2 regions of the Rhizobium sp. NPDC090275 genome follow, and region 2 is predicted to be linked to the other one. Evidence: riboswitches for the same ligand, from Rfam matches in the RefSeq annotation. Region 2 holds a riboswitch; the other holds the start of a gene.
What was found. Region 2 has a riboswitch for S-adenosylmethionine ahead of metA (homoserine O-succinyltransferase). Riboswitches for the same ligand answer to the same signal wherever they lie in the genome.
Positions count from the first base shown of each region.

Region 1: it holds a riboswitch for S-adenosylmethionine, as region 2 does, so the genes downstream of both, ACIQUB_RS13845 (O-succinylhomoserine sulfhydrylase) here and metA (homoserine O-succinyltransferase) in region 2, are expected to answer to the same signal.

Region 1 covers NZ_JBIVYL010000005.1:11,782-16,579, forward strand. The annotation lists tRNA gene ACIQUB_RS13835 (tRNA-Gly) at 146-219, opposite strand; gene ACIQUB_RS13840 (2'-deoxycytidine 5'-triphosphate deaminase) at 289-1,383, opposite strand; SAM riboswitch at 1,457-1,535, shown strand; gene ACIQUB_RS13845 (O-succinylhomoserine sulfhydrylase) at 1,580-2,764, shown strand; gene apaG (Co2+/Mg2+ efflux protein ApaG) at 2,972-3,364, shown strand; gene ACIQUB_RS13855 (Hsp33 family molecular chaperone) at 3,429-4,424, opposite strand; gene argF (ornithine carbamoyltransferase) at 4,517-4,798, opposite strand, start outside.
Region 2 covers NZ_JBIVYL010000010.1:61,695-66,492, forward strand. The annotation lists gene ACIQUB_RS23390 (ABC-F family ATP-binding cassette domain-containing protein) at 1-90, shown strand, start outside; gene ACIQUB_RS23395 (ester cyclase) at 98-493, opposite strand; gene ACIQUB_RS23400 (DUF5666 domain-containing protein) at 642-1,265, shown strand; gene ACIQUB_RS23405 (ABC transporter ATP-binding protein/permease) at 1,281-3,110, opposite strand; SAM riboswitch at 3,262-3,339, shown strand; gene metA (homoserine O-succinyltransferase) at 3,374-4,297, shown strand; gene ACIQUB_RS23415 (aldose epimerase family protein) at 4,435-4,798, shown strand, end outside.

The DNA of each region.
Region 1 (4,798 bases), on a different contig from region 2:
TTGTACCGAAAAATTTGCTGGATGTCACTGCACGCCGTTGCACGACGTTACGCGCGCGCGAGGTGATAGCTCCCGTTATCCCGTTGATTTTTCCCAGTTTATTGAACGTCGATGGACGTTATTGGACAAGCTGTTTTTGGGCGAATGGAGCGGGTGAAGGGAATCGAACCCTCGTATTCAGCTTGGGAAGCTGCTGCTCTACCATTGAGCTACACCCGCGTTGGCTGCAGATTTCCAACAGATGGCGGTCGGTGTCAAGCGGGGTTGGCGACTTCCGGGTGAGGCCGCTCAGATCCGGAAGTGCTTGGAGAGCTTGAGGCCCTGTGCCTGGTAGTTGGAGCCGAGGCCGGTGCCGTAGAGGCTTTCGGGGTGTTCCTGCATGTGCTCGTAGACTAGGCGGCCGACGATCTGGCCGTCTTCGAGGATGAAGGGGACCTCGTGGCTGCGGACTTCGAGGACGGCGCGGCTGCCGCGGCCGCCGGCGGGGGCGTGGCCGAAGCCGGGGTCGAAGAAGCCGGCGTAGTGGACGCGGAATTCGCCGACGAGCGGATCGAAGGGCGTCATCTCGGCGGCGTAATGCGGGGGCACGTGAACCGCTTCGCGCGAGACGAGGATGTAGAACTCATCCGGATCGAGGATCAGTTCGTTGCGACCGCGGCTGTAGATCGGCTCCCAGAAATCGAAGATATCGTGCTGGGCCTTCTTGTCGACGTCGACGACGGCCGTGTGGTGCTTGCCGCGATAGCCGATCAGGCCGTCCTTGTCGCCGGCGAGATCGATCGACAGCGCGATGCCGCCGCCCGAGACGTTCGGCTTTGTGCTTGCGACCAGCGTTTCGGCATCGTGCAGCGCCAGAAGTTCCGGTTCGCCGAGCAGCGACTGGCCAATGCGGAAGCGGATCTGCGACAAGCGCGAGCCGCGACGCACGACGATCGGGAAGGTGCGCGGCGAGATTTCGAGATAGAGCGGGCCGGAGTAGCCGGCCGGGATCTTGTCGAACTCCTGCGCATAATCGGTGATGACGCGGGTGAAGATATCGAGGCGGCCGGTCGAGCTTTTCGGGTTGGCCGAGGCCGACATGTCGGCCGGCAGATCGAGGCGCTCCATGAGGGGCACGATGTAGACGCAGCCGGTTTCGAGCACCGCGCCTTCCGAGAGATCGACGACATGCAGGCTCAATCGGTCGAGCTTGTCGGAGACGAGGCTGTTCGGACCCGGCATGAAGCTGGCGCGGACACGGAATGCCTTGGCGCCGAGACGGAGATCAAGGCTCGCCGGCTGGATCTGGTCGCTGTCGAGCTCGCGCTCCGCGACGAGGCGTCCCGTCTCGAACAACGCGGCAATCGCGCGGTCTGCCAATATTCCTGTTTCGCGAGCCATCATGCCCCATCCATAATTTGCCGCAGACAAAACCAAAATCGAGGAATTGACGCAAGCGCGCAACAGCAGTATTGCAGCTTTATCCCGTGGTGATTTGGCCGGTCGGCTTGCAGCCACGTTAAACAAGTGGCTAAATAGACCGGGTTGAAACCGGTCTGCATTCGCGGCCGGTTTTTTTGTGTTTGAAAGTGGTGATGGCATGAGCAAGACCTGGCGCCCGGCAACCCAACTGGTCCACGGCGGAACGCTGCGCTCGCAGTATAGCGAGACATCCGAAGCGATCTATCTCACGCAAGGGTTTGTCTACGACAGCGCGGAAGCCGCCGAGGCGCGCTTCAAGGGCGAGACCGAGGGCTATATCTACGCCCGTTACGGCAGCCCGACCAACGACATGTTCGAAAAGCGCATGTGCGCGATGGAAGGTGCCGAAGAAGCCCGTGCCACCGCATCGGGCATGGCAGCCGTCGCCGCCGCCATCCTCTGCCAGGTGAAAGCCGGTGACCATATCGTGGCCGCCCGCGCGCTCTTCGGCTCCTGCCGCTGGGTGGTCGAGACGCTGGCGCCGAAATACGGCATCGAGTGCACGCTGGTCGACGGCCGCTATCTGGAGAACTGGGAAAAGGCGATCCGCCCGAACACCAAGGTGTTCTTCCTGGAAAGCCCGACCAACCCGACGCTCGAAGTGGTCGATATCGCCGGCGTTGCCAAGCTCGCCAACCAGGTCGGTGCCAAGGTCGTGGTCGATAACGTCTTCGCGACGCCGATCTTCCAGAAGCCGCTGGAACTCGGCGCCCATATCGTCGTCTATTCCGCGACCAAGCATATCGACGGCCAGGGCCGCAGCCTCGGCGGCGTGATCCTCTCGGATACGGAGTGGGTCAACGAGCATCTGCAGGACTATTATCGCCACACGGGTCCGGCCATGTCGCCGTTCACGGCGTGGACGCTGCTCAAGGGTCTCGAGACGCTGCCGCTGCGTGTCAAGCAGCAGACCGAGAACGCCGGCAAGATCGCCGACTTCCTGGCCGAGCAGAAGCAGGTGGCCAAGGTGATCTATCCCGGCCGCAAGGATCATCCGCAGGCCGATATCGTCGCCAAGCAGATGAAGGGCGGCTCGACGCTGGTGGCGATCGAGCTCAAGGGCGGCAAGGAAGCGGCGTTCGCGCTGCAGAACGCGCTTGAGATCGTCAAGATCTCCAACAATCTCGGCGACGCGAAGAGCCTGATCACGCATCCGGCGACGACCACGCACAAGAACCTGACGGACGAGGCCCGCGCCGAGCTCGGCATTTCTCCGGGCACCGTGCGCCTGTCCGCTGGTATCGAGGATACGGACGACCTGATCGAGGATTTCGCGCAGGCGCTCTCCAAGATCAAGGCCTGATCAAGAATAGCCGGCCGGGTCCATGTGATCCGGTCGGCATTTAAACGCGCATTTTTGCAATTTACTCGCGCTGAGCGGGAGTGGCATTAGTCTTAACGCGCGAATTTTTCGCGCTTACAGCCAATTGATTGCGGATTCCAGCCTGGTTTATTGACCTGCCGCACCTCTTATAAGATACCAGTAAGGTATTCTTATTATGGTGTAGGCATGTACCGCGCCCTGACACGAGATATTGAAGTGGTGGTCGAGCCCTTTTACCTGGAGGAGCAATCCGACCCGGACGACGACCGCTATGTGTGGGGCTACCGCATCGTCATCAGCAATAATTCCGACCTCACTGTACGCCTCGTCAACCGCTATTGGAACATCACCGACCAGAACGGCGTCGTCGATGAAGTGAGCGGCGCAGGCGTCGTCGGCGAGCAGCCGACGCTTAGCCCTGGTGATACCTACGAATATTCGTCGGGCTGCCCGCTCGATACGCCATCGGGCCTGATGTTCGGCCACTACCAGATGGAAACTGATAAAGGCGAGGTCTTCCAGGTGGAAATCCCCGCCTTCTCTCTTGATTCACCCGGCCTGCTCAGAGTGCTGAACTAACCTTTGTCTTCTCGCATGTCGGTGCCGCAAAACCGCTGCACACTTTTGCGCGACATGCTTCGGGTTACTCAGCCGCCTGCGCGAGCTCTTCGGCCTCGAAACGATAGGTCGTCGAGCAGAATTCGCAGGTGACCGCGATCTTGCCCTCTTCCTGGCTCGCTTCGATCTCCTCGGCGGAGAAGCCCTTGAGCACGCCCTTGATCTTCTCGCGCGAGCAGGAGCAGCGGTCGAACACTTCGCGCGGCTCGTAAACGCGCACGCCGCGCTCGTGGAACAGCCGGAACAGCAGGCGCTCGACGCCGACCTGCGGATCCGTCAGCTCGTCGGCGTCGATGGTCTCCACCAGCGAACGCGCTTCGGCCCAGGCATCGTCTTCCGCATGCTGGACGGTACCTTCGTCGCCATCGCCGCCGTGCAGGTCGGCCTGACGCATGCGCTCGGGCGCTTCCGGCAGGAACTGGGCAACGAGCCCCCCTGCCCGCCAGCGATGACGCGGCTTGCCTTGCTCGTCGCGGTCGAACAGTTCGGCGGCGGCCAGACGCACGCGCGTCGGGATCTGCTCCGACTGGCGGAAGTAGGTGCCGGCAATGTCTTCCAGCGTGGCGCCGTCGAGCGCGACGATGCCCTGGTAAGGCTGGCTGAACTTGCCCTGGTCGATGGTAAAGGCCAGCATGCCCTTGCCGAGCAGTTGCTCGGGCTCGGCGCGGCCAGCGGCAACAGCCTCGTCCAGAAGCGTCTGGTCGAAGCGGGCGTAGGCGCGCACGTTCTCGGGCGTCGAGAAGTCGGCGACAAGCAGATCGACCGGGCCGTCGCTCTTGGTCTGGACAGTGAACTTGCCTTCGAACTTCAGCGACGTACCAAGCAGCACCGTCAGCGCGATGACTTCGGCCAGCAGGCGGGCGACGGGCGCGGGATAGTTGTGGCGATCGAGGATCGCATCCAGCATCGGGCCGAGCTGGACGGCGCGACCGCGCACATCCAGGCCTTCCACCTGAAACGGAACGACATGATCATCGCCGGCGAAATCGAATTCGCCGAGGGTGGCTGCAGCTTCTGCCATGGTCTTCTCCTAGTCTGAGGGCAGCGGACGAGCCCGTCCATCCGCCAGCGCGGCCACGGGCCTGTCCGGCCCGATGTGGCCTCCAGTATGGTTCAGATCGCGCCCAGGCACCAAGCAAGAATCGACTTCTGCGCATGAAGACGGTTTTCCGCTTCATCGAAGACCACGGATTGCGGGCCGTCGATCACTTCGTCGGTAACTTCCTCACCGCGATGGGCCGGCAGGCAATGCATGAACAATGCATCCTTGTCGGCCTGTGCCATCAAAGCCGAATTGACCTGATAAGGCTGGAAGACGTTGTGACCCCGGGCCCGATGTTCCTGATTCATGGAGACCCAGGTATCGGTCACCACGCAATCGGCGCCGGCGACCGC
Region 2 (4,798 bases):
GCCGAGATGGAGAAATTCCGCGACAGCCTGGTGAAGATGGAAGAGGAGTGGCTGGAGCTCGAGATGCTCCGGGAAGAGCTGGAGGGCTGATCGCCCTCTACGCCGTCGAAAGCTGAGCCTCGATCGCCGCCTTGTCGACGATCGACCACACGTTTGCGATCTTGCCGTCGGTAAATTCGTAGAACACGTTCTCGGAAAACGAGATCCGCCTGCCGTTGACGGGCAGCCCAAGGAATGTGCCTTGCGGGCTGATGTTGAAATTCAGCCGGCTGGCCACCGTGGTGTCATCGGCGATCAGAATCCGGACGTCGAAATGGAGGTCGGGGATCGCACGAAACTCGGCCTCACGCGCCTGCCGATAGCCATCCAGGCCAACCACTTGGCCGTTATAGCGCACATCCTGCCCGACATAGGTGCCGAGGTTTTCCCAATCCTGAGAATTCAGGCAGCCGATATAGGCGCGATACAAATCCGCAAGGCTCTCCTCCGGCATTCAAGCTCTCCTGCCCATTGGCGATATCTTGCCAGATAGTTCCCGTCTCCGAGCCGGAAACCCTCACATTTCATTGATTGGCCAGCGCCGAGACCTCGTGCCTAAGCTCCCGAAGGCTCCCGCCCCCGGAGCCAAGAGGAGAAAACCCATGTCTCGCTATCTGATTACCAGCCATGTCGCGGCGCTTGCCGTCGGCATTCTTCTGAGCACGTCGCAGATCACATCGGCGGCTGACGCCCAGCGCGTGCGCGTCCGTGGCGATATCGCCAGCCTCAGCGGCGACACGCTCGTCGTCAAGACCCGCGAGGGCGCCGACCAGACCATTGCGTTGAAGCCGGAATGGAAGGTTGGCGGCATCAAGAAGGCGTCGGTCGAAGACATCAAGCCGGGCGATTTCGTCGGCATCGCCTCGCTGCCCAAACAGGACGGCGGCGATGGCGCGCTTGAGGTTCTGATCTTTCCGGCAGCCATGAAAGGCACCGGCGAAGGCAGCCGCCCCTGGGATCTGAAGCCCAACAGCAGCATGACCAATGCGACCGTTGCCAAGGCAGTCAAATCCGTCGATGGCCACACCGTGACGCTGACCTATCAGGGCAAGGAAAAGACCATCTCGATATCGGACGATACGCCGATCGTGACCTTCACCGCCGCGCAGAAGTCGGACCTGACGCCGGGCGCGCATGTCATCGTCATGGGCGAGAAGGCAGCGGACGGAACGGTCTCTGCGGCACAGGTCACGGTCGGCACCAACGGCATCGTTCCACCGATGTGATCCCGATCGAGACGATCAGAGCGCAGGCGCCGGCGTGTTCGGCGCCTTGTCCGCCACCTTGTTTTCGTCGGGCTTCGCGGCAAGTGCTTCGAGATGCAGCACGCGTGGATGGAAGGCCTCGATATAGGCGTCGGAGCGGCCGATATAGATCATCGTCGCATCCGGCATCGCCTCGAGCACCTTCATCATCGTCGACTGCCACTCGGGCTCCATACCCTCGAGCACTTCGTCGAAGACCATCCATTGTGGCCGAACCAGCAAGAGGCGCGCGAAACCGATAGCCCGCTGTTCATCGGCATCGAGCAGCTTGTCCCAGCGCGCGCGCGTGTCCAGACGAGCAATGAGATTGTGCAGCCCCGCCTTTTCGAGCGCGGCCACCACATCGTCGTTCTTGTAGGTGTCGGCGGCTGCGGGAAACGCCAGCGCTTCGCGCAAAGTACCACCCGGAATATAGGCCGATTGCGGCACGAACAGCATGTCGTCGGTGGGTGGCAGGCCGATCTTGCCGCTGCCGCACGGCCACAGCTCCGACATCGCCAGGAACAACAGCTTGCGATTGACGTTGTGATCGCCGTTGATCATCACCTTCTCGCCGGCCTTGATGGTGACGCTGCCCTCATGCAGGCGGAAGCCGCCGCACTGGTCGATCTCCTCGTCCATCTTGGTGGCGATCGTCACATCCTCGAGCGTCAGCGTACCCGGCGCGCTGCGCTCATAGGCGATCGTTTCCTTGAGATCGACGTCGTCGCCCATGGTGGTCAATGCCTGGCGGAAATCGGTGACGCGCATCAAGGTTGCGCGCCATTCGGCGATTGGGCCGAAGTTTGACACGTACCAGCGCAGCGCCGTGTTGACCTGGTTGAACGCGCCGACCGACATCATCAGCTGGCCGAAGGTGAGGCCACCGGAGAAATAGGCGGGTGCGGCCACGATGATCGGAATGACGACGACGAGCCAGCCGTAGCCAGCCGACACCCAGGTCAGGTTGACGTTTGCCATCGCCAGCTTCTTGATGACGGCGAGAACGGCGCTGATATCGGTGTTGATCCGCCCCCGTTCATTCTCCTCGCCACGCGCAGCCGTGATCGCCGGAATATTCTCGTTGGCATGCATCAGCGCGAAACGCAGCTCGGCTTCCTTGGAGAAGCGGTCCGCATTGAGCTTGACGAGCTTGCGCCCGACGAGCTGGCTGAGCACCGAGGCGGACGCGGCGTAGAAGATCGCCGCCCAGACCATATAGCCCGGAATGGAAAAGGCGTACTCGCCGAAGCGGAAGACGAAGCCGCTCGACAGTTCCCAGAGAACGCCGATGAAGCTCACCAGCAGGATCGTCGATTGCACCAGGCCGATGACGAGCCCGGTCGTGCTTTCCGCCAGATTGCGAGCATCCTCATGCAAGCGCTGATCCGGATTGACACCGATCAGCCCGCTGGAGGCGAGCCTGAGCGCCCGCTTGCGCTGCAGCCACTGGTCGACAAGATCGCGCGTCAGCCCCTCGCGCATGTAAAGCGCCGTCATCTGGTTCAGCCAGGCCTGCACCACGTTGAGCAAAAGCAGCATGCCGGCGATCAGCGCGAAGATCTTCAGCTGGTGGAAAAATCCGGGCAGGTCGCGGCGCGAGATGGCGTCGTAGAATGGCGCATTCCACTGGTTGAGGATGACGGTGGCATAGGCCGTCGCCAGAATGATCCCGATCAACGCCGTCGAGAGAATGAGCACCGGCGCGCGCACCCTGGAATGCCAGAATGCCGAAAACATCACCTTGAGGCGGAAGATCAGGCTGAGATCATACCCTACCCGGTCCTGCCCCTGGATGCTCGGTCTGCTTTTGACGTCCTCTGCCATCATGCTTCCTTACGCGTATGTAGCCCCTGAATAGCACCGTGAGTCAGCCTGTCCAGCAACAGTTTCTAGCATCAGGTAATGCGCGAGTTACCTCGGCAAATAGGCGACGCCACGTATCGGTCATTGATTCGCGGCCTGACTGGGTCTATTTAGAGCGCTCCGTGGTGATTTGGCCGGCCGGCTTGCAGCCACGTTAAAGAAGTTGCTAAAGGGCCGCGTGCGGACCGATAGCGATATTTTCGTTTTTTCATCGAGTGACCGCTATGCCGATCAAGATCCCCGATACCCTGCCCGCCTTTGAAACCCTGGTTCAGGAAGGTGTGCGCGTGATGACCGAGACGGCCGCGATCCGTCAGGACATTCGCCCCCTGCAGATCGGGCTTCTGAACCTCATGCCGAACAAGATCAAGACCGAGATCCAGATGGCGCGCCTCATCGGCGCCTCGCCGCTGCAGGTCGAGCTGTCGCTTGTTCGCGTCGGGAACCACAAGGCGAAGAACACCTCGGAAGATCATCTCTTCTCCTTCTACCAGACCTGGGAGGAGATCAAACACCGGAAGTTCGACGGCTTCATCATCACTGGCGCGCCGATCGAAACGCTTCCATACGAAGACGTTACTTATTGGGATGAAATGCAGCAGATTTTCGACTGGACGCGCACCAACGTGCACTCCGCGATGAATGTCTGCTGGGGCGCGATGGCCGCGATCTACCATTTCCACGATATTCCCAAGCACGCGCTGACGGAAAAGGCCTTCGGCGTCTACCGCCACAAAAACCTCAAGCCGTCGTCGGTCTATCTCAACGGCTTCTCCGACAATTTCGAGGTTCCGGTCTCGCGCTGGACGGAAGTGCGCCGCGCCGATATCGAAAAATCCGACACGCTGGAAATCCTGATGGAATCGAGCGAGATGGGCGTGTGCCTCGTTCACGAGAAGAAGGGCAACCGGCTCTATATCTTCAACCACGTCGAATATGATTCGACATCGCTCGGTGACGAGTATTTTCGCGATGTGAATGCCGGCGTCCCGATCAAGATGCCGCACAACTATTTCCCGCATAACGACCCGTCGATCCCGCCGCAGAACCGCTGGCGCAGCCACGCGCATCTGCTGTTCGGCAACTGGATCAACGAAATCTACCAGACGACACCTTACAATCTGGAAGATATTGGCGAGGACGGCTGAGATCTTTTCGCTTTGCTTGACACGCCGCCGGACCTGACCGGCGGCGTTTGTTTTTTATATCGCGGCGGTTGCGATTTCATTCAATTGAGAGCAGGTTCTGGCCCGAAATTGCGGACGCGAACCGGGGAGGAAACAGGATGGCGGATGGATTGAAGCGGGACGTTTTTGGAACGACGAAGACGGGCGAAACCGTCCATCGCGTCGAAATCTCGGGCGGCGGCCTGACCGCCAAGGTGATCACCTGGGGCGCCGTCATCCAGGACCTCAGGCTCGAGGGCCATGACGCGCCGCTCACGCTCGGCTTCGATGATTTCGACAGCTATCCCGCTCATTCCGCCTATTTCGGCGCGACACCCGGCCGCAACGCCAACCGCATCGGCGGCGGCAAGTTCACGATCGACGGCAAGAATTATCAGCTCGACCTCAACGAAAACGGCGTCAGCCACCTGCATGGCGGCTTCGAGAACATCGCGCTGCGCAACTGGACGATCGTCGAGCATG